2 regions of the Anaerostipes sp. 494a genome follow, and region 1 is predicted to be linked to the other one. Evidence: predicted binding sites of a transcription regulator. Region 1 holds the regulator's gene; the other holds the start of a gene.

Region 1 (8,079 bases):
GACTAAAGAATTGGAATTATATGTTCATATTCCTTTTTGTATACAAAAATGCAATTATTGTGATTTTTGTTCTTTTCAGGCATCAGAAACTACAGTCAAGTTATATATGGAAAAGCTTTATCAGGAACTGGAACAATGGGGCAATCATTTGGACGGCGACAGAAAGATTTCTACAATTTTTATTGGAGGAGGGACCCCATCTTCCATTGATGCAGTTTATATTCAGAAATTGTGTCAGATTATCAGACAATCCTTTTCTGTCATGGAAAATGCAGAAGTTACCATAGAAGCTAATCCAGGAACGGTAGATGCTGAAAAATTAAGAATGTATTATGATGCGGGAATTAGTAGAATCAGTTTTGGACTTCAAAGTACAAGGCAGGAAGAACTTTCTTATCTTGGAAGAATTCATACTTATGAGGAGTTTCTTGAAAGCTATTATGATGCACGAAAAGCCGGGTTTGAGAATATTAATGTAGATCTGATGAGTGCAATTCCAAAACAAACGATAAAATCTTATGAGGAAACACTTAGAAATGTAGCAGAATTGAAGCCTGAGCATATTTCTGCATATAGTCTGATCATTGAAGAGGGAACAAGGTTTGCACAAGATGAATCTATTGGATTATATTTGCCGTCAGAAGAAGACGAAGTTTCCATGTACAAGATGACTGGAGAAATTCTTGTAGAGTATGGTTATGAAAAGTATGAGATATCTAACTATGCCAAGCCGGGCTATGAGTGTATACATAATCTGGGTTACTGGTCACAGATTCCTTATCTGGGAGTAGGACTTAATGCAGCTTCATATCTGGATGAAAAACGTTTTGAAAATTCTTTTTCTATGAATGAATATCTGGCAACCGATTATTTTCCAAAAGTGTTTGAAGAAACCAAACCCTTAACCTTGGAAGCACAAATAGAAGAATTTATGTTTTTGGGGCTTCGTAAAACCAAAGGGGTATCAAGAACAGAATTTAGGCAAAAATTCCATCAGCCTATGAATTATTTTTATAGGAATGTAATAGAGAAAGCCATAGGCTGCGGATGGATGAAAGAAAAGGATGATATGTTATCATTGACGGAAAAAGGAATTCTTATCAGCAATCAGGTATTGTGTGAATTCCTGTTATAGGTCTAATAATTTTTTTAGATTGATTTTCCCCCAGCCCTGATGGTGTCTGGGGGTTTTTAATTGGTCGCAATTGTTTTTTAATTTTAGTTTTGCGTCTTTATTGGTGTAATATGGATATTTTTCGATTAAAAGTGCCATTGCACCGGAAACCACAGGGGTTGCCATTGAAGTACCGCTTTTTATAGTGTAGTGGTTGTTGATACTGCAGGAATAAATATTTGTTCCTGGTGCTACAACATCAGGTTTCATAACACAAGAACGAGTTGGTCCTCTTCCGGAATAGTGACTGGAAAAACGGTAATTACCTATGATTTTCATAAAGTCATCGCTGGAACCAACGGTGATGATTTTTCTGCTGTTTCCGGGAATAGAGATACTCTGAGGACCTGGACCGTGATTGCCTCCGGCAATACAAACGATAAGACCATCATCCCATAATTGATCCACATAGCGAAGAATCTCTCTGGAAGATTCATCTTCGTTGGTTTGCGCAGTGCCTATGGAGATGTTTACGATTCGAATATCATAACTCTGATAGTTTGTATGAATCCAATCCAGACCGCGGATAAAAGCGGATGGAATACCATTTCCAAAAGAATTTAAAACTTTTAATGAGATAATGTGTGATTTCGGAGCAATCCCAAGAATATCATTGCCATAAGGACAGGAAGAAGCTGCTATTCCGGTAATATGAGTACCATGTCCATTGTCGTCATAGTATTTGGTTTTATGATTAACAAAGTCAATAAATGCAGCAATACGATGATCAGCTGGAGCAAAGTCTTTATGGGGAAAAAGACCGGTATCCAGAAAAGCAATACCGATTCCTTTTCCCATAAGACCCTGTTTATGAGCAAGATCTGCATGAATTTGTTCTGAGATGGATTGTAACATAGATTTCTCCCTACTGTTATATTATAGAATACGTACAGCAGAGAAAAAGGATACATCAGATGTGGGGTGAGAAAATTAATTAAAACCGATAAATTTTCTCGCGGCTTTGTATATACCAATGGTTGTTTTTCTTCCGCCTCTTCCTGGAAGATTTACTGCATAGCCAACAATGCTGTGGCGAATTTTACGATAAAGAGATTTATCTTTATCATATAGATATTTCCATAATTCTTTCTTCATCTGAATATGCTCCGGCTTGCCTGATTTCAAGGCAATAATAGAAGAAATACACATGATGATAGACAGATAATGCCGCATATAACGGGCAAGAGGTTTGGTGGTGATGTTGAAACCAGCCATATAATCAATCATGATTTTTGTAACTAAAAACTGCTGATCGATTCTCTTAATCATATTTATTTCGTTTACAGACTGATCATCTCGACCGATAAAATAGCGGTAGAAATTTACATCCAGATAATACATGTTTTTTACATATGGAAGTGGTTTATATACATAAATGTTGTCAACATAAAATGTATGTTCTGGAAGTTTTAGCTGGCATTCCCGAAGCAGTGCTGTACGATAAATAACAGAATGCATAAGAATATACTGTCCAATAGGAAATCGTTTTACATCATTCCAGCAGAATACTTTATTGTGAGGAATGGCATGACGATAATGGATAACAGTTTTTTTTCTGGCACCCTGTTTTTCGTAAACATAGTTTGCAAGAAGCATGTCAAGAACAGTTCCTTTTTCATAGAAACTAGATAAAGTATCCATGATTTTGTCATAGGCTGCCTGATTAACCCAGTCATCGCTGTCTACAACTTTTAAGTATATGCCGGTGGCATTGGCAATTCCGGCATTGACTGCGCCGCCGTGTCCTTTATTCTCCTGGTGGATGGCACGGCAAATAGTAGGATATTTTCTCTGATATTCATCTGCAATTGCTGCAGTATGATCAGAAGAACCATCATTAACGATTAAAATTTCAACATTTTCGCCACCTGGTAAAAGTGTGTCAATGCAGTGACGCATATATTCCTGAGAGTTATAGCAAGGTACTACAAAGGATAATAATTTCATGATAACCTCCATATAATTATTATGATTTCTCTAATTATACCCCTTTTTACAAAATTAGCAAAGGGTTTCCCATTCTTCATACAATTCTTCCAGAGAATCAGTAATAGAAGCCTGCTCATTACCGAGCTCCATTAGTTTTGCAACATCTGTAGCAATTTCTGGCAGTGCCATTTGTTCTTCAATCTCAGACTGGCGTTCTTCTAGCTGTGTGATTTGTTCTTCGACTTTTTTTAGGCGATTTTCCTTTTTCCGCTGTTTTGCCTGAAGTTCTTTCTGCTGCTGCCAGTCAAGCTTGGATTCCGTGATTTCTTCTGCCGGGTTATTATCTGCAGTAATAATGGCTTCTTTTTCTTTTTGTTTTAAATAATCCTGATAATTACCAGTATAAGATGTCAATCCGCTATCAGAAATTTCAAGAATACGGGTAGATGTTTTGTTAATAAAATAGCGATCATGAGAAACGTAAAAAATTGTTCCTGTATAAGCGTTCATGGCAGATTCCAATATTTCTTTTGAATGGATATCCAAATGGTTTGTAGGCTCGTCCAGAATCAGAAAATTGGCATGAGAAAGCATTAGTTTTGCCAGAGATACACGCCCTTTTTCTCCTCCGCTTAAAGAAGATATCGGTCGAAAAACATCTTCTCCATAAAACAGAAATGCTGCCAGAGTATTTCGTATTTTTGTATTTGTAAGGTCTGGATATGAGTCGGATATTTCATCAAAAATTGTTTTTGAATCGTCCAGGTTATCTTGAGCCTGGTCATAATATCCGATAGATACACCAGCCCCAAGCTGAATCAGACCACTGTTTTTACTGATCTTTTTACATATGATTTTCAATAATGTTGTTTTTCCAGTACCATTTGGTCCGATCAGAGCAACACGTTCACCTCTAAAAATATTACAGCTGATATGATCAAACAGAGGCTTTGAGCCGAATGATTTTTTCACATCTTTTAATGTCAGAACATCATTACCGCTGATTACTTCAGGTTCAATGATAAGACGCATATCAGAATTATATTCCATTGGTTTCTCAAGAATTTCCATCTTATTTAAGGCTTTTTCGCGACTTTCAGCACGTCGAATGGATTTTTCGCGATTAAATTGCTTTAGTTTTTTGATAACTTCCTGCTGGTGTTTAATTTCCTGCTGCTGATTTTCATATTCCTTTTGGCGGATAGCTTTGATCTGATCTCGTTTTTGAATAAATTGAGAATAATTTCCATCAAAAAGCATAGATTTTCCCAGTTCGATTTCCATAACTTTGTTGACAATCTTGTCAAGAAAATAGCGGTCATGGGATACGATAATCACCGCTCCGTTATAATGGGACAGGTAATTTTCCAGCCATCGAATGGATTCTACATCCAGATGATTGGTAGGCTCGTCCAGTAATAAAACATCAGGATTTTTCAATAGAAGTTTTCCGAGGGCTACACGTGTCATTTGCCCTCCTGATAATGTACTGATCTGTTTCTGGAAATCTTCTTCACAAAATCCAAGTCCTTTTAAAATCCCGGTAATTTCACTTTTGTATGCAAATCCATTTAACTGTTCAAAACGATGGGTGGCATTGGTATATTGTTTCATTTTCTGCTCAAGTTCTTCACCACTTAAATGTTGCATTTCGTGTTCGCATGTTCGCATTTCATGGTCCAGTTCAATTATTTCCTGCTTTACGGAAAGCAGTTCATCAAAGATTGTATGGTGAAAGCTATGATTCTGATGCTGTGCCAGATATCCTAGAGATGTATCTTTTTTCATGGATACTTCTCCGTCATCTGCACTTATTTCTCCAACGAGAATTTTTAATAATGTGGATTTTCCTGCACCGTTATATCCGATAATCGCCAGTCGGTCATTTTCATTTAAGTGGAATGAAATATTCTGTAAAACAGGTTTTTCGACAAATGTTTTACAAATATTCTGGCATGATAAAATCATAAGTCAATAACTCCTTCTATTATATAAAATATTATTTTCAATGAAGACACTAGAATTCAGAATATCATATTTTCATATAAAATGGAATAATTTTCATTTGGAAACTAATGAGAAAGATTGACAGTTATTAGACAATCTTATATAATTAAAATAGAAATAAAGTTTGGAGGAAATAAAATGGGAAATACAAATAAAAATATTTCATCAGCTGTAATAAAACGTCTTCCAAGATATTTCCGATATCTTGGTGCATTAAAGGCAAAAAATATTACCAGAATTTCTTCTAAGGAACTGAGTGAACGTATGATGGTAACAGCATCTCAGATACGCCAGGATTTAAATAATTTTGGAGGATTTGGACAACAGGGCTACGGATATAATGTGGAAAATCTGTACACCGAAATTGGAAAAATTTTAGGGCTGGATAAGAGAAATGATATGATCATTGTCGGAGCAGGAAACCTGGGACAGGCCCTTGCGAATTATCAGTCATTCAATGAAGATTATGGATACAAAGTAATGGCGTTATTTGATGTCAATCCAAAACTGATAGGTATTTCTGTTCGTGGAGTTAAAGTGCTGGATATTGATGATATGGAAGATTATATCAAACACCATAATATCAAGATTGCAGCATTGACACTTCCAAAAGACCAGGCTCCAAGTATAGCTAAAAAGATGGTTGAATGGGGTATTCGAGGATTTTGGAACTTCGCTCCAGTGGATTTGCATCTTCCGGAAAATGTTACAGTAGAAAATGTACATCTTGCTGAAAGTTTAATGACATTGACTTACAATATACATAATCGGGAAGAGAATGGAGAGTAAGAAAGATGATTGTCGGGATAGGAACAGATCTGGTAGAAATCAGCAGGATTCAGAAAATGATCTCAAGGCATAAAACTCTGAATCGAATATTTACGACAAATGAATTATCCGATGCAAATAATAATGCTACGACTTTAGCTGGTAATTTTGCTGTAAAGGAAGCCGTTTCCAAAGTATTTGGGACCGGCTTTTTCGGTGTAGAAGCAAATGAGATAGAAGTACTTAGAGATCATAAAGGTAAACCATATGTAAAATTGTATGGACAGGCAGAAAAAATGGCGGAAAATCTTAAAATTGAAAAAATTCATATTTCCATTACAAATACAGGGAAATATACACAGGCATTTGCGATAGGAGAGTGCTTATGAAATATGTTTTGACAAATAAAGAAATGCAGGATATTGATAGAAAAACTATTGATCAAATAGGAATTCCGGGCTTAGTGTTAATGGAGAGAGCTTCAGAGGCTGTGGCAAATGTGGTGAAAGAATATGCGAAAAAAGAAAGTCGTATTTTGATAATTGCAGGTACAGGAAATAATGGAGGAGATGCACTGGCTGCGGCAAGGATTCTCCTTGAACAGAAATATAGGATAGATTTTACTATTGTTGGAAATGTAGAAAAGGCTTCAAAAGATTTAAAACTGCAACTTTCAATTTTAGAAAATCTAGGATTTTATCCTGTTGATGATGTGAAATATGAAAAATATGATTTTTTGGTTGAAGGAATCTTTGGTGTGGGTCTATCAAGAGAAGTAGGAGGCATTTTCAAAGAGGTAATTCAACAGATTAATCAGTCTGGAAAGAAAGTTATTTCCATTGATATTCCTTCTGGAATCAGCGGAGACAGCGGGAAAGTTCTTGGCTGTGCAGTGAATGCTGATGTAACAGTGACATTTGGAGGATTAAAAAGAGGTCATTTGCTGTATCCGGGCAAAGATTATTGTGGTATTACAAAACTGGTATCTATTGGATTTCATGATCAGACCATACAAGAATATGCAAGTGCCTTTACATTTGCGGATGAAAGGAATATAATGCCGCCGAGGGCCAATGATTCCAATAAAGGAACTTATGGTAAAATCCTTATGATAACAGGTAATGAAACCATGTCAGGAGCAGCGGCTTTTGCAGGAGAAGCTGCTTTAAGAATGGGAGCCGGACTGGTAAAGATTCTTTCTGACGAATCAAACCGAGGAATATTACAAACAAGGCTGCCAGAGTGCCTTTTTGGAACAAGAAACCAGCTGAAAGAATCTTTGGAATGGTGTGACTGTATTTTGTTTGGACCGGGAATCGGGGTATCAGAACAGACCAGAGATATGCTACAGTATATAATGGAGCATGGGAAAAAGCCATTGATCATCGATGCAGATGGGTTGAATACTATCAGCAGGTATCAAATGGATGTACAATATGAATACGGTCTTATTTTGACACCTCATCTTATGGAAGGTGCCAGACTGTTGTCAAAGCCGCTGGAAGAAATAAAAAAAGATATCTGTCAGGCAGCAGAGGACATTGCCCGAAAGTACCATGGAACGGCTGTGTTAAAAGATGCAGCAACAGTAGTGACAGAAAAATCTCATTTGCTATATATCAATCAAAGTGGAAATCATGGAATGGCAACAGGCGGAAGCGGAGATGTTCTGGCTGGAATGATTGCCGGGCTTCTTGGTTCTGGAATGTCTTCCTATGAGGCAGCCATAAAGGGTGTGTATCTTCATGGACTTGCAGGAAATGCCGCAAGAGATGAAAAGGGTCCATATAGCATGATAGCGTCAGATATTTTAAAACACATAAAAGATGTAACAGGAGGAGAATATGAATCAGTATTACCGGGTGCATGCAGTTATCGATCTGGATGCAATCTGCAATAATATAAACGAAGTAAAAAGAGTAATAGGACCAGATGTAAAAGTTATGCCAGTTATTAAAGCTGACGGATATGGACATGGAGCAGTGCCTATTGCAAAAGCCTTAAATGAAATTGGTGTAGATGCATTTGCAGTTGCCATCATTGAAGAAGGAATTACTCTTAGAAATCATGGAATTAAACAGCCTATCGTAATTTTAGGATATACCTCTGAGTATCAATATGGTGCTTTGATTCAATATGAAATCCAGCCAACGGTATTTTGTTATGAAATGGCAGAATCCTTGTCAAAAATAGCAGTTGCA
Region 2 (8,079 bases), 340 kb from region 1:
CCATTCCTACAATCAGCAGGAAGATATTAATAACAAGAAGAACAATAATTTTATTGGTAAAGTTTCCTAAAATCCATTCACTAACGGACTGAGGTACTCTCATCAACGTTAAAACTCTGGAAAATGCAACTGATGCTGCCAGAATAAATAAAATCGGTGCATAAGTTCTGACTCCTTCCACCATAACCTGCCACAAATCTTTTACCTTAATAGATTTATATACAAACAGACTTACTGCCACAGAGTAAAATACAGAAATAACTGCTGCTTCTGTAGGCGATGCAACTCCTGAATAGATGCATCCCAAAATAATTACAGGACTTAATAAAGCAAAAAAGCTTTCTTTAAATACTTTTAAAAATCCCTTCTGATGAAGCTCATCTACTGCTTCACTAATTTTTTCTTTATCTTCACCATGTATTCTGCAATAAAAAACTGCATAGAGCATTAGTAAAAGCCCTATAAAAACTCCAGGGACAATTCCTGCAATAAACAGGTCACTGACAGATTCTCCAGATGCCATTCCAAACATAATAAACGGAATACTTGGAGGAATAATGACTCCAAGTCCTCCGGCTACTGCAACAATGGATGTAGCAAATACTTTGTCATATCCAAGTTTTACAAGAATCGGAATTGTCATACTGCCTACTGCCGCCACTGTTGCAGGAGCGGATCCTGAAATTGCTCCATAAAACAGACAGGTAACAATAACTGCACATGGCATTCCTGCTGTTAATTTTCCTATAAAATAAACAAATACATCAAAAATCTTTTTTGAAATTCCACCTTTTGCCATAATCATTCCAGATAAAACGAACATTGGAACAGCAAGAAGAGGAAAACTATCAATTCCACCTAGCATAGATCTAATAACAAACTGTCCACTGGCAGTAAATGATGGATCAAAAGCTCCAGGGAGCACAGATACAATTCCAAGACCAATGGAAATAGGTATCGCAATGATTAAACATACAAAAAAGATAATAAATACAACTAATGCTGACATTCTTCTTCCCCCTTATCTTTCTTTATTGCAATACGGAATTCTATGATCCATCGCTGAATAATACGAAATGCAACTAAAACAAAACTTACCAACGGTGCTGCCTGGATATAATACATTGGAATTCCACATGCGGGACTTACCTGTCCACTTTCAAATGCACTTTTTAAATAAAGTACTGCGTACGGAATTAAATAGAAGAACAAAGCCAGTTCAATAGTATGATTAATTACTTTAAAAATTGCCTGTCCTCTTCTTGAGAACATTCCAACAAACTGTTCGATCTTAATGGAAATACATTTTCTCGTACAATAACTGACACTGATAAATCCTGACCAGATAAACAAGTATCTGGTTATTTCTTCAGACCAAGATAATGATGCACCCAGAGCATATCTTGCAAAAACCTGAATTCCCATAATCAGGGTCATAGCTATAAGCAACATAACCATTAAAAATTCTTCTAAATTTTCATCAAGCCATTTTAACATCTTTTTCCTCTCTCCCTTTTTGAAAAAAATATCATTTTCCAAAAAGTTATTCTTTTAACAACCATACATAATTATACTAGGAATATGCAAACAGCACAAATAAATCCTATCTATTATTTCCATAATATTTCTCTATATATTCAAAAGAGTCAGCACTGCTTGCTGACTCTTTCAAGTCTATTTAAATACATGGCCCTTAAAGACTTTTATGTAATAACTCTAATACTGTCTTCAAATCATCAACACCCATCTGTCCTGGTGCAGATGCTTTTTTCGCAGCACCAAAAGTCAATGCTGAACCAAACACTTCTCCACAAAGGCGGCTGATTACACCTGTTCCTGCCATAGACATTGTAATAATCGGACGATCTGCATATTCGTTGCTCATTTCTTCTGTTGCAGCCAGTAATGTGAGAACATCTTTCTTATTCTGAGGCATAACAGCAATTTTCGGAATATCAGCACCTAAATCCTGCATTTTACGAAGTCTTCCTACAATATCATCTTTGTCTGGAGTTTTATCAAAGTCATGATTAGATGCAACTACTTTAACACCACATTCATGTGCAGCTGCAACGATATCTTTAACAATATCATCTCCAGTAAATACTTCCACATCCACAAGATCTACATATCCTGTTTTAGCTGCTGCAATATTTAATTCTTTATATGGTTCGGCTTCAATTGCTTTCTCTCCACCTTCTTTAGATGTACGGAAAGTAAAAAGAATTGGAGTATCACCTAAAGCATCTCTTAAATCTTTTAATACATCCTCAACCTTAGCAAAATCAAAAACACCTTCAAACCAGTCAACACGCCATTCCACAACATCTACCGGAATGCTGTCAAATGTTTTTGCCTCTGCAATAATTTCATCTTTTGTTACACCAACGATAGGGACACAGATTTTTGGTACCCCTTCGCCGATTTTAATATTTCTTACTTCTACCGGATTCATTGACAATACCTCCTATTGTCTTACTTTATTATTCTGCATCAACATTCTTCAATAATGTACCATATCTCATATTTACAAATAAAGCAAGTACCACACCAATAATAGTAATTACAAGATTCATAACGATTACCTGACTAGATGTCATTTTTGCTGCTGCTGTTAAGATTGTATAGTTACACAAGCTGGATGCAATCATAACTAAACTTGTAATTGTACCTTTGATTTTAGGGAACAGGTCATTTACAGTTGCTGTAGCCATCTGAAGAACTCCACCAGCTGCAGAATAACCAATAACAAATGCACCAATATAACAGATTACAGGTGTTTTAATCACATATACAAGAGCAAGCATCACTACAGAAATTGCCGGATAGATTACCAGGAAGCGAACCTGTTTAAATTTTGTAATTAATAAACTTGTAACTACCAGTGCTACCATTGTTCCAGCAGAATAGTATGTCTGCATAACAGATACGGATTCTGACGGGATTTTGGCGATTTCTGTTCCAAATGTCTGAGCACAGTTTAACCATAACTGGAATGTAGCTGTACTTGTAAAACCAATTAAGATCAATGCAATACTTTCAATAGAGAAATTTGCATTTTTAATATTCTGAATCAGTGATTCAGATTTTCCACTTTCAGATGCTGCTGGGAACGGTGCAAAAATTGCAAGGATTCCAAGAACTCCGATTGCAACACCTGCTACAACTGGAAGCATCAGGTATGACAGGCTTGATCCGGCAACAACACCTAAGAAGAAAGGCATCAGTAACTGTGCAATAGAAATAAAGAATTTGATTCCCATTGTTGCAATCCCTGTATATTTATCAATAATTTCTGCAACTGCAGGATATGTCGCAGTATCCAGGAATGAGTTAGCGATACCACCAAGAACTGCTGCGATGTACGCAATTGTTGTGTTTGGTGAAAATGCAATTCCCACTAAGAAGATCACGTAAGAAGCACATCCGATGATCACTGATAAACGACGTCCTAATTTGTCAGATAAAGGTCCTGCAAACGGAAGGGAAATCAGACGTCCTAAACCTAAAGCTGCTGCAATGGATGTAACTGCCATAACATCAGACAATCCCCACTGGGCTGCCAGCATTTCTTTTACTACCTGCTGACTTAAAATGGAACAACCGATTCCATGGATAAAATAGTTTAAATATAAAATTAGGGCACTTGGTAAATATTTTTTATTCATTATTATTTCCTCTCAGTAAATATTTATCTTATTCTTAATCGTATTTAATATCTAATACTTCTTTCATATGATCAATTGGCATATGTTTTCCTGTCCATAAATGGAAAGCTGCATCTCCCTGGAATAACATCATTCCAAGTCCATTCATTGTTTTACATCCAACTTCTTTTGCCATTTTTAATAAAGCAGTTTCTCTTGGAGCATAGATTGTATCTGTTACAATGAGGTCTGGACGGAAGAAAGATTTATCAGGTACAACTGACTGTCCTTCTAATGGCTTCATTCCAACACCAGTTGCCTGTGCAAATAAATAACTGTCTGCAATTTCTTCTCTTAATTTTTCTTTATCATCCAAATCATAAAGATTAACGATACAGTCAGTGTTAGCACGAATCTTTTCAACTGTCTTTTCCGCATTTTCCCAGAATTTATCTTTAATATTAAAGATTGACATTTCTTTGACACCATCTAATGCTGCCTGGATTTCAATTGCTGTTGCTGCACCACCGGCTCCTGTGATTGTCATTTTCTTACCAATCACATCAATATCATTGTCTTTTAAAGACTGCATATATCCGATACCGTCTGTAATATGTCCAATTAATTTTCCATTGTCGTTGACAATTGTGTTAACTGCTCCTGCCATTTCAGCTGCTGGAGATAACTCATCAAGATACTGTCCTACAACTGTTTTATTTGGCATAGATACATTAGAACCTACCATTTTTAAAGCACGAAGCCCTTTTACCGCATCTTCCAAAGTATCATTATCAACTTCAAATGCAAGGTATGCATAGTCAAGTCCTAAAGTTGCAAATGCTTCATTATGCATTGCTGGTGAGCTGGAATGTCTGATTGGATAAGCCATTAATCCAATTAATTCTGTATGACCTGTGATTCTTTCTGCCATATTTTTTCTCCTTATAAATTCTTTATAGTTTGTTGTGTTCACCCAAAAGTTAATTTTTTAACAACCTTATGGCTATATTATACATCACTTTTATTGATACTTCTAATATATCTTTTGCAAATAATTGATAGCTTTTTGCTATTAATCGTGTTAAAATATTATTAGATATTCACATTATAATAAAGAAATATTTTTCTGGAGGAGTTATGAATTTAAATCAATTATATTATTTTCAAAAAGTTGCTCAATTACAGCATTATCATCAGGCTGCAACTGCATTAAATATATCCCAGCCAAGTTTAAGCCGGTCTATCGCAAATCTGGAAGATGAACTTGGAATCCCTTTATTTAAAAAAAACGGACGTAATATTAAACTGACAAAATATGGGCAGATTTTTCTTGAACATGTAAACCGGATTCTGGAAGAAATAAAAGTTGCCGAAACAAAAATGAAAGCTTTATCAAATGCTTCTGGAGGACATATTGATATCGGTTATGTGTTTCCTCTGGCAAAATCTTATATTCCTCATATGGTTCGCAACTTTCTAAATACTGAGCAGAATAAAGATGTCACTTTTTCTCTTAATCAGGATATTACAAAAAAACTCATCTCCGGTTTAAAGTCCGAAAAATATGATATTATTTTCGGATCTTATGTTCCCGATGAACCTGAAATTGAATTTATTCCTATTATTAATCAGGAAATGGTTATCATTACCCCGGTAGGACACCCTCTCAAAAATAAAAAGCCTATTATAATAGAAGATTTGTTAGATTACCCTGTTATAGGATATGATCATACTTCTGGTCTTGGACGATTTACCAATTCCATTTACCGGCAGAATCACATGAAACCTTCCATTGCCTTTGAAACCCCAGATGAAAATGCCATTGCTTCCCTTGTAGCTGAGAATTTTGGTATTGGATTCGTCGCTCATGTAGAATCTTTACGTGACTATAATGTTGAAATTCTACATCTGGCTAACGTAAAACCATACCATACAGTTTACATGGCATATCTGAAAAATTCTATAATGCTTCCATCTGTCCAGAATTTCATTGACTTTGTTAAAAAAACCATAGATAGATTTTATTAATTTCTCACAAAATATCAATTTGTTAAATATTTGTCTGGATGGTATAATACAGTCATCATTAAAAATCACACCCAAATTTAATGATAACAACCTCACTTATGGAAGATGTAATTATTTGGAGGTTTTTATTTTATGAAATGCAATTATAAGAATATTTTTTCACCACTAACCATTAAAACAATGACCATGAGAAATCGTATTATGATGACTCCTATGGGAACCAACTATGGTGAACAGACTGGTGAAATGAGTTTTTTACACATTGATTATTATACAGAAAGAGCAAAAGGCGGCGTTGGATTAATCATGGTTGAAAATGCAAGTGTTGACTCTCCTCTTGGATCAAATGGTACAACACAGATTCGTATCGATCATGACAATTATATGCCTCGTTTCTTTAAATTGTGTGAGACAGTACATTCTCACGGTGCATGTATCGGCCTTCAGTTAAACCATGCCGGAGCATCTGCACAATCAAAAAGAACAAATATGCAACCGGTTTCTGCTTCTGATATTCCATCAAAAACCGGTGGAGAAATTCCTCGCCCTCTGGAAAAAGATGAAATTATAGCTATTGCAAAAAAATACGGTGAAGCTGCTGCACGTGCACAGGCTGCCGGATTTGATTGTGTTGAGATTCATGCTGGACATTCTTACTTAATCAGTCAGTTTCTCTCCCCTACAACTAATAAAAGAACCGATGAATTTGGTGGATGTCCAGAGAATCGCGCACGTTTTGCAAAATTAGTTATAGAAGAGGTCAGAAAACATGTCGGACCTATGTTCCCGATTTTTGTCCGTATCAGTGCAGATGAGTTTGTAGAAGGTGGTAATACTTTAGAAGATACTTTAGAACTTCTCTCTTATTTTCAGGATGAAGTGGATGCTTTTGATGTATCCGCCGGATTAAACAGTTCTATCCAGTACCAGATTGATGCAAACTATTTAAAAGACGGATGGCGTTCCTATATGGCAAAAGCTGTCAAAGAAAAATTTGAAAAACCTTGTGTTACCATGGGGAACATCCGTGATCCTCGTATCGCTGATGATATTCTTGGTCGCGGAGATGCAGATATTATCGGTATGGGTCGTGGACTGATTGCTGATCCTCACTGGGTAAAAAAAGTTGCCACAGGACGCGAAGATGAGCTTCGTAAATGTATCTCCTGTAACATAGGATGTGCAGGAAACCGTATTGGAGTTAACCGTCCAATCCGTTGTACCATTAATCCAACTGTTAACTCTGGATTTGATTATAAAAAGAAAAAAATAAATAAACCTTGTAATGTTATTGTTATTGGTGGTGGAACTGCCGGTCTGGAAGCAGCTTGTACTGCAGCAGAAGTTGGCTGTACAACATTCTTATTTGAGAAAGAAGATCATTTAGGTGGATTATCTGTTGAAATTTCAAAGATTCCAGACAAAAAACGTCTGGGAGACTTCCCAACTTACCTTATTAATCGTGCTTCCAAACTGACTAACCTGTTTATTTTTAAAGGCCAGGAAGCTACTTTACCACTGATTCAGGCATTACATCCAAATATTATCGTAAATGCAACAGGATCTAATCCTTTACTTCCGCCAATCAAAGGTCTTCATGATCATATTGACAAAGAAGGTTCTAAAGTATCGTCTATTTCAGGAATGATTAACAATCTTTCTAACTATCCAGAAGATTGTTCCGATAAGAAAGTTGTTGTTATCGGTGGTGGAGCTGTAGGACTTGATGTAGTTGAATATTTCGCCCCAAAAGGTGCTCAGGTTAGTATCGTTGAAATGATGCCACAGATTGGAAAAGATCTTGATCCTGTATCTAAAGCAGGTACCACTGCTTTAATGAATAAATACAATGTTAAGCAGATGCCAAATACTGCTCTTTGCCAGGTTAACAGTGACTGTTTTGTTGTAAAAGCAGATGGAGAGGAAAAAGAACTTCCATTTGATTATGGATTCGTGTGTCTTGGTATGAGAGCAAACACTCCAATCCTTGATGAAATTCGCGAAGCATTCTCTGACACAGACGTTGAAATTCTCAACATCGGAGACAGCGTTCGTGCAAGAAGAATCATTGATGGTGTGCAGGAAGGACACAACATTTTAAGTACTCTTGCAGACCTTGATTATCTGTAAACCTTCAATATAAATACCATTTAAAAAAGGACATGATTCAATCATGTTCTTTTTTCTTTATAAATTTTTTCTCTTGACCTTATTCTTGTTTCATTTTATAATATCAAATGTTAATAGTTAGAATTCTAATTATTAGTTTTCTAATTTTGAAAGGAGCCTTTATGAATTATACTTTTCACTATCTTCTTATGGCAAATCATATGATGCTTCAGAAAGATTTGCTTACATCTTTAAAAAATACTGAACTCTCTTTAGGACAGCCCAAAGTTTTAGA

The links. Region 1 encodes Rex, which represses fermentation and respiration genes when NADH is low (regulators of the CRP and FNR family bind a similar motif). Its sites were predicted from a motif close to ATTGTTAANTANTTAACAAT; they were not measured.
Region 2: BHF70_RS01100 (shikimate dehydrogenase) is a predicted target of Rex. The motif match lies at 4,624-4,643, and genes of this name have one in related genera.

The regions. Positions count from the first base shown of each region.
Region 1 covers NZ_MJIF01000001.1:532,743-540,821, reverse strand. The annotation lists gene hemW (radical SAM family heme chaperone HemW) at 1-1,135, shown strand, start outside; gene lepA (translation elongation factor 4) at 1-6, shown strand, start outside; gene BHF70_RS02835 (S8 family peptidase) at 1,130-2,029, opposite strand; gene BHF70_RS02830 (glycosyltransferase family 2 protein) at 2,105-3,121, opposite strand; gene BHF70_RS02825 (ABC-F family ATP-binding cassette domain-containing protein) at 3,176-5,071, opposite strand; gene BHF70_RS02820 (redox-sensing transcriptional repressor Rex) at 5,249-5,899, shown strand; gene acpS (holo-ACP synthase) at 5,905-6,267, shown strand; gene BHF70_RS02810 (bifunctional ADP-dependent NAD(P)H-hydrate dehydratase/NAD(P)H-hydrate epimerase) at 6,264-7,778, shown strand; gene alr (alanine racemase) at 7,723-8,079, shown strand, end outside.
Region 2 covers NZ_MJIF01000001.1:191,266-199,344, reverse strand. The annotation lists gene BHF70_RS01120 (TRAP transporter large permease) at 1-1,009, opposite strand, end outside; gene BHF70_RS01115 (TRAP transporter small permease) at 997-1,497, opposite strand; gene aroD (type I 3-dehydroquinate dehydratase) at 1,694-2,455, opposite strand; gene BHF70_RS01105 (MFS transporter) at 2,484-3,668, opposite strand; gene BHF70_RS01100 (shikimate dehydrogenase) at 3,703-4,578, opposite strand; gene BHF70_RS01095 (LysR family transcriptional regulator) at 4,785-5,675, shown strand; gene BHF70_RS01090 (oxidoreductase) at 5,808-7,805, shown strand; gene BHF70_RS01085 (MarR family winged helix-turn-helix transcriptional regulator) at 7,967-8,079, shown strand, end outside.